2 regions of the Pseudomonas frederiksbergensis genome follow, and region 1 is predicted to be linked to the other one. Evidence: predicted binding sites of a transcription regulator. Region 1 holds the regulator's gene; the other holds the start of a gene.

Region 1 (4,503 bases):
CTCCAGTACATCAAGGGCAGTGCTTTTACCTGAGCCAGAGCGGCCGCTGACGATGATCAAGCGCATGATTAGTGACCGTTCTGCTCGTCGAGGACAACCTGGTACAAGGCTTCATTACTTTTTGCGCTACGCAGGCGATCGCGGACTTCTTTACGATCAAGCATGCTGGCGATCTGGCGGAGCAGCTCCAGGTGCGCATCGGTAGCGGCTTGCGGGACCAGCAAAACGAACAGCAGGTCGACCGGAGCACCATCGATGGCGTCGAAATCTATAGGGGCGTCCAGGTGCATCAAGGCACTGATGGGCGACTCGCAGCCTTTGAGACGGCAGTGTGGGATGGCGATGCCGTTGCCAAAACCGGTGGAGCCAAGTTTTTCACGGGCGACCAGGCTCTCGAAGACATCCTGCATGGCCAGACTCGGCACTTCGCGGGCGATCAGGTTGGCAATTTGTTCGAGGGCTTTCTTTTTACTGCCGCCCGGCACGTTCACCAAAGAACGGCCGGGGGTCAGGATGTTTTCAAGTCGGATCATGGGTTGGGAGTATTAACGACCGGTTGCGCCTTGGAGCTGGCCCTGGGTCTTTTCCTTATGCTTTTTGAGTTGGCGATCCAGTTTGTCGGTCAGGGCGTCAATCGCGGCATACATGTCGTTATGCTCAGCGTTGGCGACCACTTCTCCACCGGGGATATGCAGCGTGGCTTCGATTTTCTGCAACAGCTTCTCGACGGTCATCGTGACCTGCACGTTGGTGATCTTGTCGAAATGCCTTTCCAATCGGTCGAGTTTTTCGCCGATGTATTTGCGCAGGGGTTCGGTCACTTCCAGTTGGTGTCCACTGATATTGACTTGCATACAGCTTCTCCTTCGTTGCCAGTGCATAAGGTGGCAGGCTGGTTTGCCTGCCACTAGAGCGTGTCCGAAAAGTTTTCGAACACACCCTGGAACGCTGTGGCGTAGCCCGTCACATCAATCGCTTGCGTTCGCTCGAAGGCGCGATCCCCAGAGACTCGCGGTACTTGGCGACGGTGCGACGGGCCACCTGAATGCCTTGTGCCTCCAGTAAACCAGCGATCTTGCTGTCACTCAACGGCTTTTTCTGATTTTCCGCGGCAACCAGTTTTTTGATGATCGCGCGGATCGCTGTGGACGAGCATTCACCGCCTTCAGAGGTGCTGACGTGGCTGGAGAAAAAGTACTTCAGTTCATAAATACCGCGTGGGGTATGCATGAATTTTTGCGTGGTCACCCGTGAAATCGTCGATTCGTGCATGCCGACCGCTTCGGCGATGTCATGCAGGACCAACGGCTTCATTGCCTCATCGCCATATTCAAGAAAGCCGCGCTGGTGCTCGACGATCTGGGTGGCGACTTTCATCAGGGTTTCGTTGCGGCTTTGCAGGCTCTTGATGAACCAGCGCGCTTCCTGCAACTGATTACGCATGAAGGTGTTGTCGGCGCTGGTGTCGGCGCGACGGACGAAACCGGCGTATTGCGGGTTGACGCGCAGACGCGGAACCGACTCCTGGTTCAGCTCGACCAGCCAACGCTCGTTGTCTTTGCGCACGATGACGTCGGGAACCACGTACTCGGCTTCGCTGGACTCGATTTGCGAGCCCGGACGCGGGTTGAGGCTCTGTACCAGTTCGATGACCTGGCGCAGTTCATCTTCCTTGAGCTTCATGCGGCGCATCAGCTGGCTGTAGTCGCGGCTGCCCAGCAGGTCGATGTAATCGATGACGAGGCGCTTGGCCTCGGCCAGCCAAGGGGTCTTGGCGGATAATTGGCGCAGTTGCAGCAACAGGCATTCGCTGAGGTTGCGTGCACCGATACCGGCCGGCTCGAATTGCTGGATGCGATGCAGGACGGCTTCGATCTCGTCGAGCTCGATGTCCAGTTCCGGATCGAAGGCTTCGAGAATTTCCTCGAGGGTTTCGTCCAGATAGCCCTGGTTGTTGATGCAGTCGATCAGGGTCACCGCGATCAGCCGATCGGTGTCGGACATCGGCGCCAGGTTCAATTGCCAGAGCAGATGGCTCTGCAGGCTCTCACCGGCGGAGGTGCGAGTGGTGAAGTCCCATTCGTCGTCATCGTTGCTCGGCAGGCTGCTGGCGCTGGTCTGGTAAACGTCTTCCCAAGCGGTGTCGACCGGCAGTTCGTTAGGGATGCGCTCGTTCCAGTCGCCTTCCTCGAGGTTATCTACCGTGGGGGCGGTTTCCTGGTAGGAGGGTTCCTGGATATCGGTATTGGGTTTCTGCTCGATGTTGTCCGCCATCGGGTCGGCGTTATCGAAGTCGTCGCCTTCTTCCTGGCGTTCGAGCATTGGATTGGACTCCAATGCCTCCTGGATTTCCTGTTGCAGGTCCAGGGTCGACAATTGGAGCAGGCGGATGGCCTGTTGCAGCTGCGGTGTCATCGTCAGCTGCTGGCCCATTCTCAAGACTAGCGATGGTTTCATGGCAGGGGCTTAACACCTTATTCGCCGGCGCACATGCGCCATCCACTACAGGGCGCCGGAGCGCCAAACATAAGCAAATTATATGCCTGAAACTGAAGTGTTTGCCTAGAGCGCTGTAACAATAAATACGTTTAGTTTTTTATTGGGACAAGCGCTCCGACGACTGACCGGACACCTCAGTGCTTACAGGCGGAACTCATGGCCCAGATACACTTCCTTGACCAGGTCGTTGGCCAGGATGGTTTCGGCGTCGCCTTCGGCAATCAGTTGGCCGTCGTTGACGATGTAGGCGGTTTCGCAGATGTCCAGGGTTTCACGAACGTTGTGGTCCGTGATCAGCACGCCGATACCCTTGGCCTTGAGGTGATGAATGATCTGCTTGATGTCGCCCACCGAAATCGGGTCCACGCCGGCGAAAGGTTCGTCGAGCAGGATGAATTTTGGTGCCGTGGCCAGGGCGCGAGCGATTTCCACGCGGCGACGTTCGCCACCGGAAAGGCTCATGCCGAGGTTGTCGCGGATGTGGTTGATGTGGAATTCCTGCAGCAGGCTTTCCAGCTCTTTGCGACGACCGGCCTTGTCGAGTTCCTTGCGGGTCTCGAGGATGGCCATGATGTTGTCGGCGACCGAGAGTTTGCGGAAGATCGACGCTTCTTGTGGCAGATAGCCGATACCCGCTCGTGCACGCCCGTGCATTGGCTGGTGGCTGACGTCCAGGTCGTCGATCAGTACGCGCCCCTGATCGGCCTGAACCAGGCCCACGATCATGTAGAAGCAGGTCGTCTTGCCGGCGCCGTTCGGGCCAAGCAGGCCAACGATCTGGCCGCTGTCGATCGACAGGCTGACGTCACGCACGACCTGGCGGCTCTTGTAGCTCTTGGCCAGATGCTGAGCTTTCAGAGTTGCCATTACTGGGCCTTCTGCTCGTCGGTTTTCTTTTTCGGCTGGATAACCATGTCGACCCGTGGGCGCGGCGCAGTCACCGAGGCGCCGGTAGCGCGGCCTGCGTTAGCAACCTGCTTGACGGTGTCGTAGACGATTTTCTCGCCTTCGGTGGTGTTGCCTTCGTTGATCACCTTGGCGCGGTCAATCAGTACGATGCGGTTTTGCGCGGCATGGTACTGGATAGTTACCCCATAACCCTTGACCGGCTGCGGATCGCCAACCTTCTGCAGTTGCTCGAAATACGCCAGGTTGCCCACCGAGGTCACGACATCGATATCGCCGGTTTTGGTGCGGGTGATGGTCACAGTGTTGCCGGTGATTTTCATCGAGCCCTGGATGATGATCACGTCACCTTTGTAGGTGGCGATGCCCTGTTTGTCATCCAGCTGAGCGTCGTCAGCCTGAATGCGAATGGGTTGCTGGCTATCGTTCGGCAGAGCCCAGGCGCTCACGCTTCCCAGTGCTGCGCCCAGACTGAGCAAAATAGGGAGAGTTTTAACGAGCCTCATACTGTCCTCTTACGTTCGATAGCAGGTGTATCCTGCTGTCTTTCAAATACGCTTTCATTCCGTTACCAGTCGATACACCACCAGCGCCGTCGATTCTAACGGCTTGCTCGGTCTGCGCATATTGCTGTTGCGGGAATACAGTCATACGACTACTGGTAATCAGCATCGGACGGTTCTGCTCATCCGTACGTGCGATACGTACCGAGTCGATCAATTCAACTTCGGTGCCGCCCGAATTGACCTCGCCACGTTCGCTCTGGACGTGCCAGGGGAATGCAGTGCCCCGGTACATGTTCAGGTCGGGCTTGGTCAGCAGGGTGATGTCGGTGGCTTTGATGTGCTCGACCTTGTCGGACGTCAAGTCGTACTGCAATTTACCATCGGGCAGATACTGCACGCTGTGGGCGTTGATGGCGTAGTAGTCGATCTGGCTCTCGTCGACGTGCGCTACCGGTTTGTCGAGAAAACGTTCCGGGCTGATGTTCCAGTAGCCAACGGCCGCGAGTAGCGCGGCAATAACCCCGAAAAACAGTATGTTGCGAATCTTCTTGCTCAGCATAAGTGGCTCACAGGTACGCGGCATTAGCCGCTT
Region 2 (4,503 bases), 2.5 Mb from region 1:
GTTGGATTCTTCCAGCGAGTTGGAAGCGATAGCCCCCAGAGTGCCCGTGGTCGGCGCGTCGTAACCCGGGATACCCGAGGCGAACGTTTCTTTCCAACTGGTGCCGCCGACCGCTTGCAGACCTTGTTCATTGGTGAAGCTGGCCAAGGCAACCTGGCCGATCGCCTTGTTCTGGTTGTTGCTGAAGTTGGCGAACAGGGTGCCGGTGCCGTCGATGGTCAGGTTAGTGATTTCGCCAGTGGCGTAACCATCCTGAGCCGGAATCGAGCGGGCGGAGTCGGCATTGAACTGTGTGGTGTTGGTCATCGAAATGGTCATGCCCGCGGCGCTGGCAGTTGCACCGTTAGCGGCCCATACACCGTTGGTCACCTTGCCGGGCACCCAGCCAGCCAATGTCATGCTGTTACCGACGTTAGGCGCTGCCGGTGTGGCAGGCGGCGTGGCCACCGAGACCAGTTTGCCGGACGAATCGAACGTGATGGTCGTAGCGATCGGGGCGGTGACTTTCGGGTCGCTGCCGGTGGCATCCGGGTTGCGACCGTCTACCAGGGTGTAGGTCTTCCAGGTGTTGGCACCGGTCTTCACCATGTACTGATCCATGACGTGCGAGTTGCCCTGACTGTCATAGATCGGCGTACTGAATGACTTGGTGTAGGTGGCGGTGTTGGTCGGGTCGAATGTGTTGGCGGGAATCGTGTCGTCAATCACCGCAGCGGTCGAGTTCAGGTTGATCGTCGAGGACACGGTCGACGTCGGCTTTGGTGCCAGGTTCGAAGTGTCGATTTTCAGGTCGGTCAACACACCATTGATGATCTTGCCATTGGCGTCCGCCGCGTAGCCCTGCAAACGAGAGGTGTAGTCGGTGTTGGTAACGTAGCCGCTTTTGTCGACCTTGAACGTACCGGCACGGGTGTAGGACGTCGAGCCGTTGTTGCTCAGAGTGAAGAAGCCCGAACCGTTGATGGCCATGTCCAGCACGTTACCGGTGTTGCTGATATCACCTTGGGTAAACTGCTGGGAAACGTTGGCCAGGCGTACGCCACTGCCGACGACTTTACTGCCGTTACCCAGCTTGGTCGCCGAGTAGACATCCGAGAATTCTGCGCGGGAGGACTTGAAACCAGAGGTCGCGACGTTGGCGATGTTGTTACCGGTCACATCCAGTTGCTTGTTGGCTGCATAGAGACCGCTAAGGCCGATATTGAAAGACATATTCCACTCCTTTGTGCCGCGTTAGCTGGCTCTATATACCAATGGTTTGAACTTTGGACAGGGCGATGGCGCCCAGACCTGCAAGATTGAGCATCAACTCGCCACCGGTTTGACTGATGGTCACGCTGTTGACTGTTGCGGGCAGGTAGGTGGCCAGATCGGTCGCCGTGCCGTTGACCGGAGCATTGGCCTTGAAGGTGTACGTGCCCGCCGGAACCAAAGCGCCGCTACTGTCCTTGCCGTCCCAACTGAAGCTGGCACTGCCCGCAGGCTGGCTGCCCAAATTAAGGGTTCTCACGACATTTCCGCTTGAGTCGCTAATTTTCACCGTACCGTCGGAGATCGACGATGTCAGGTTGACCGTACCGGTCAGGCCCTTGCTCGCGTCGCTGATCTTGGCGGTGCCGGTTTGCGCAATCACCGAACGCCCCACCAGAGAAGAAGCCTGCAAGGCTTGGGAAGAACTGAAATTACTGGCCAGGGAACTCACGGTCGTATTGAGGGAGGTAATCCCTTCAAGGCTGCTGAACTGCGCCAGTTGAGCCACGAACGCGCCGTTGTCCTGCGGCGAAAGCGGGTTCTGGTTCTTCAACTGCGTCACCAGCAATTGCAGGAACGCATCCTTGCCCAACGACTTGCTGCCGGTCGCACTTTGCGTGGCTGCGGCAAGGCCATTCGCAGCCGTACTGGTGCTCTTGACCGAAGAGTTCGCCAGGAGGTCGGTCATGCTCAGGCTGCTGGTGGTATCGGTAACACTCATCGAAGTCGCCCCTTATCACTGACCGAGGGTCAGGACCTTCTGCATCATGGTTTTGGCGGTGTTCATCATTTCCGCGTTGGTCTGGAACGAACGACTGGCAGAAATCATGTCAGCCATTTCCTCTACCACGTTGACGTTGGGGTAATAAACGTAACCCTTGGCGTCAGCCGCCGGATGGTTCGGCTCGTAGCGTGCTTCGAGGTTGCTTTGATCTTCGACTACGCCGAGTACCTGCACGCCCTGGCCGGCAGCATCCTGATTCTGGAACAGCGAATCGCTGCCACCGGACTGACCGCCCTGGAACATGGTGGCGAACACCGGGTGACGAGCACGGTAGGTCTGATCGATGCTCGAAGAGACGGTCTCGGCGTTGGCGATGTTACTGGCGACGGTGTTCAAGCGAGTGGTTTGAGCACTCATGCCGCTACCGGCAATGTTGAAAACACTGGACAGAGACATGAATTACTCCCCGCGCAGGGCTGAGACCAGCCCTTTGAATTTGCTGTTGAGCAGCGTGAAGCTGGCCTGGAAGTTGACCGCGTTTTCCGCGTAGTTCGACTGTTCCAGCTGGGCGTCCACGGTATTTTGGTCAATCGACGGTTGCATCGGCGTGCGATACAGCAACGACTCGTCACCACTGCTCAGACCTTGGGCTTCGATATGACGGCTATTGGTCATGTTCAAAGCAAAGGTGCCGTTCTTGTTCTTGTCGCTCTGGGCAGCCAGCACCGACGAGAAGTCCAGATCCCGAGCCTTGTAGTTCGGGGTATCGGCGTTGGCAATGTTGTTGGCCAGGACTTCGGCACGCTGAGCGCGGAAGCCCAGGGCTTGTTCGTGGATACCGAGCGCTTTATCGAAGCTGATGCTCATGTCGGAAACCTTTGGGTGACCTGATTTTTCGTAACAGGGGTGTAGCAAGCCTCGTGCCAGCTTATAAAACCCCGTAAACCGGGGCTTTGCGGGCAGCGGCAAAGCGGCAATGCCAGAAAAGCGGCAACTGATTTCCGTCGCCTGCCGCTTTTCTGCCGCCTCCCGCAGTAGATTTGGCAGGCAAAAAAAAACGGGAGCCCTTGAGGACTCCCGTTTTTTTTATGCAGTACCGACTACCGACCAATCACTTCGCCTGGTAGATGATCCCCGGGCTGCACTGGACCATTTGGTAATGATCCGGCAACCCGTTCAATGCTTCGGAAGCCCCCAGGAACAGATAACCGCCCGGCTTCAGCGTGCTGTGAATCCGCATCAGGATGTCTTTCTTCACTTCGGCAGAGAAGTAGATCAACACGTTACGGCAGAACACGATGTCGAACTTGCCGAGACTGGCGTAGCTGTCCAGCAGGTTGAACGAGCGGAACTCTACCCGACTCTTGATCGGTGCCTTGATTGCCCATCGCCCCGGCCCTTTCGGATCGAAGTAACGTTGCAGCCGCTCCGGCGAAAGACCGCGACCAATCGCCAGGCTGTCGTACTCGCCAGTCTTGCAGTTGGTCAACATGGTTCCGGACAGGTCGGTGGCAACGATCTGCACCCCCATCTTCAACTGCCCCATATTGACCCGCTCGAACTCGTCGATCGACATCGAGAGCGAATACGGTTCCTGCCCGGACGAGCACGCGGCCGACCAGATCCGCAGACGCTGCCCGGGACTGGCCTTGATGGACTCAGGCAGCACTTTGTTCTTCAAGACTTCAAACGGATAGGTGTCACGAAACCAGAGGGTTTCGTTCGTCGTCATCGCGTCCACCACCATCTCGCGCAAACCACTGCGCGGCTGGGTCTGCATGCGCTGCACCAACTCCCCCAAGGACTTGATGCCTTGCTGTTCCATCAGTTTGTTGAGACGGCTCGACACCAGATACTGCTTGTTCTCACCGAGCAAAATGCCACAGGCCTTTTCCAGGAAGACCCGGAACTGTTCGAAATCCAAATTACCCGTAGACAATGATGCTGCCTCTTAAATCGTGTTGACCGCCAGGAGCGAAGGCCACTAGCTGTTGTCTGCTGCTTTGATCCGGTCGACTACCCGGGATGCCAGGTCATCAGGACGGAATTTGGCAAGGAAGTCATCGGCACCGACTTTCTTCACCATCGCCTGATTGAACACACCTGACAACGAAGTATGCAGGATGATATGAAGCTTTTGCATGCGAGGGTCGCTGCGGATCTCGCTTGTAAGGGTGTAACCGTCCATTTCGGGCATTTCGATGTCAGAAATCATCATCAAAAATTCCTCTTCCGGCTTCTTGCCTTCGTCGACCAGTTTGCGCAGATAGTCCAGCGCTTGCCGACCGTCGTTCAACGAAACAACTTCAACCCCCACCGTCTGCAGACAACGCGTGATCTGTTTGCGCGCCACCGACGAGTCATCGACCGTCAGCACGCGCAAGGAAATCGCCTTGTGCTGGGTTTCGACATCCACCACACCGAAGGAAATGTTCTCCGAGGTTGGCGCAACTTCCGCCAGGACCTTTTCCACGTCGATGATTTCGACTAACTGATTGTCGACTCGAGTCACAGCGGTCAGGTAATGA

The links. Region 1 encodes sigma-54, which starts transcription at its own class of promoters, with help from an activator protein. Its sites were predicted from a motif close to ANTGGCATNNANNTTGCTNT; they were not measured.
Region 2: the regulator sigma-54 is predicted to act here: its motif matches at 2,884-2,903, upstream of flgB (flagellar basal body rod protein FlgB).

The regions. Positions count from the first base shown of each region.
Region 1 is NZ_CP017886.1:1,878,942-1,883,444, reverse strand. Features, by position in the region: gene rapZ (RNase adapter RapZ) at 1-66, opposite strand, end outside; gene ptsN (PTS IIA-like nitrogen regulatory protein PtsN) at 69-533, opposite strand; gene hpf (ribosome hibernation-promoting factor, HPF/YfiA family) at 546-854, opposite strand; gene BLL42_RS09370 (RNA polymerase factor sigma-54) at 964-2,457, opposite strand; gene lptB (LPS export ABC transporter ATP-binding protein) at 2,641-3,366, opposite strand; gene lptA (lipopolysaccharide transport periplasmic protein LptA) at 3,366-3,911, opposite strand; gene lptC (LPS export ABC transporter periplasmic protein LptC) at 3,898-4,470, opposite strand; gene BLL42_RS09350 (KdsC family phosphatase) at 4,478-4,503, opposite strand, start outside.
Region 2 is NZ_CP017886.1:4,403,793-4,408,295, reverse strand. Features, by position in the region: gene flgE (flagellar hook protein FlgE) at 1-1,212, opposite strand, end outside; gene flgD (flagellar hook assembly protein FlgD) at 1,244-1,972, opposite strand; gene flgC (flagellar basal body rod protein FlgC) at 1,988-2,431, opposite strand; gene flgB (flagellar basal body rod protein FlgB) at 2,435-2,842, opposite strand; gene cheR (protein-glutamate O-methyltransferase CheR) at 3,087-3,914, opposite strand; gene BLL42_RS21050 (chemotaxis protein CheV) at 3,960-4,503, opposite strand, start outside.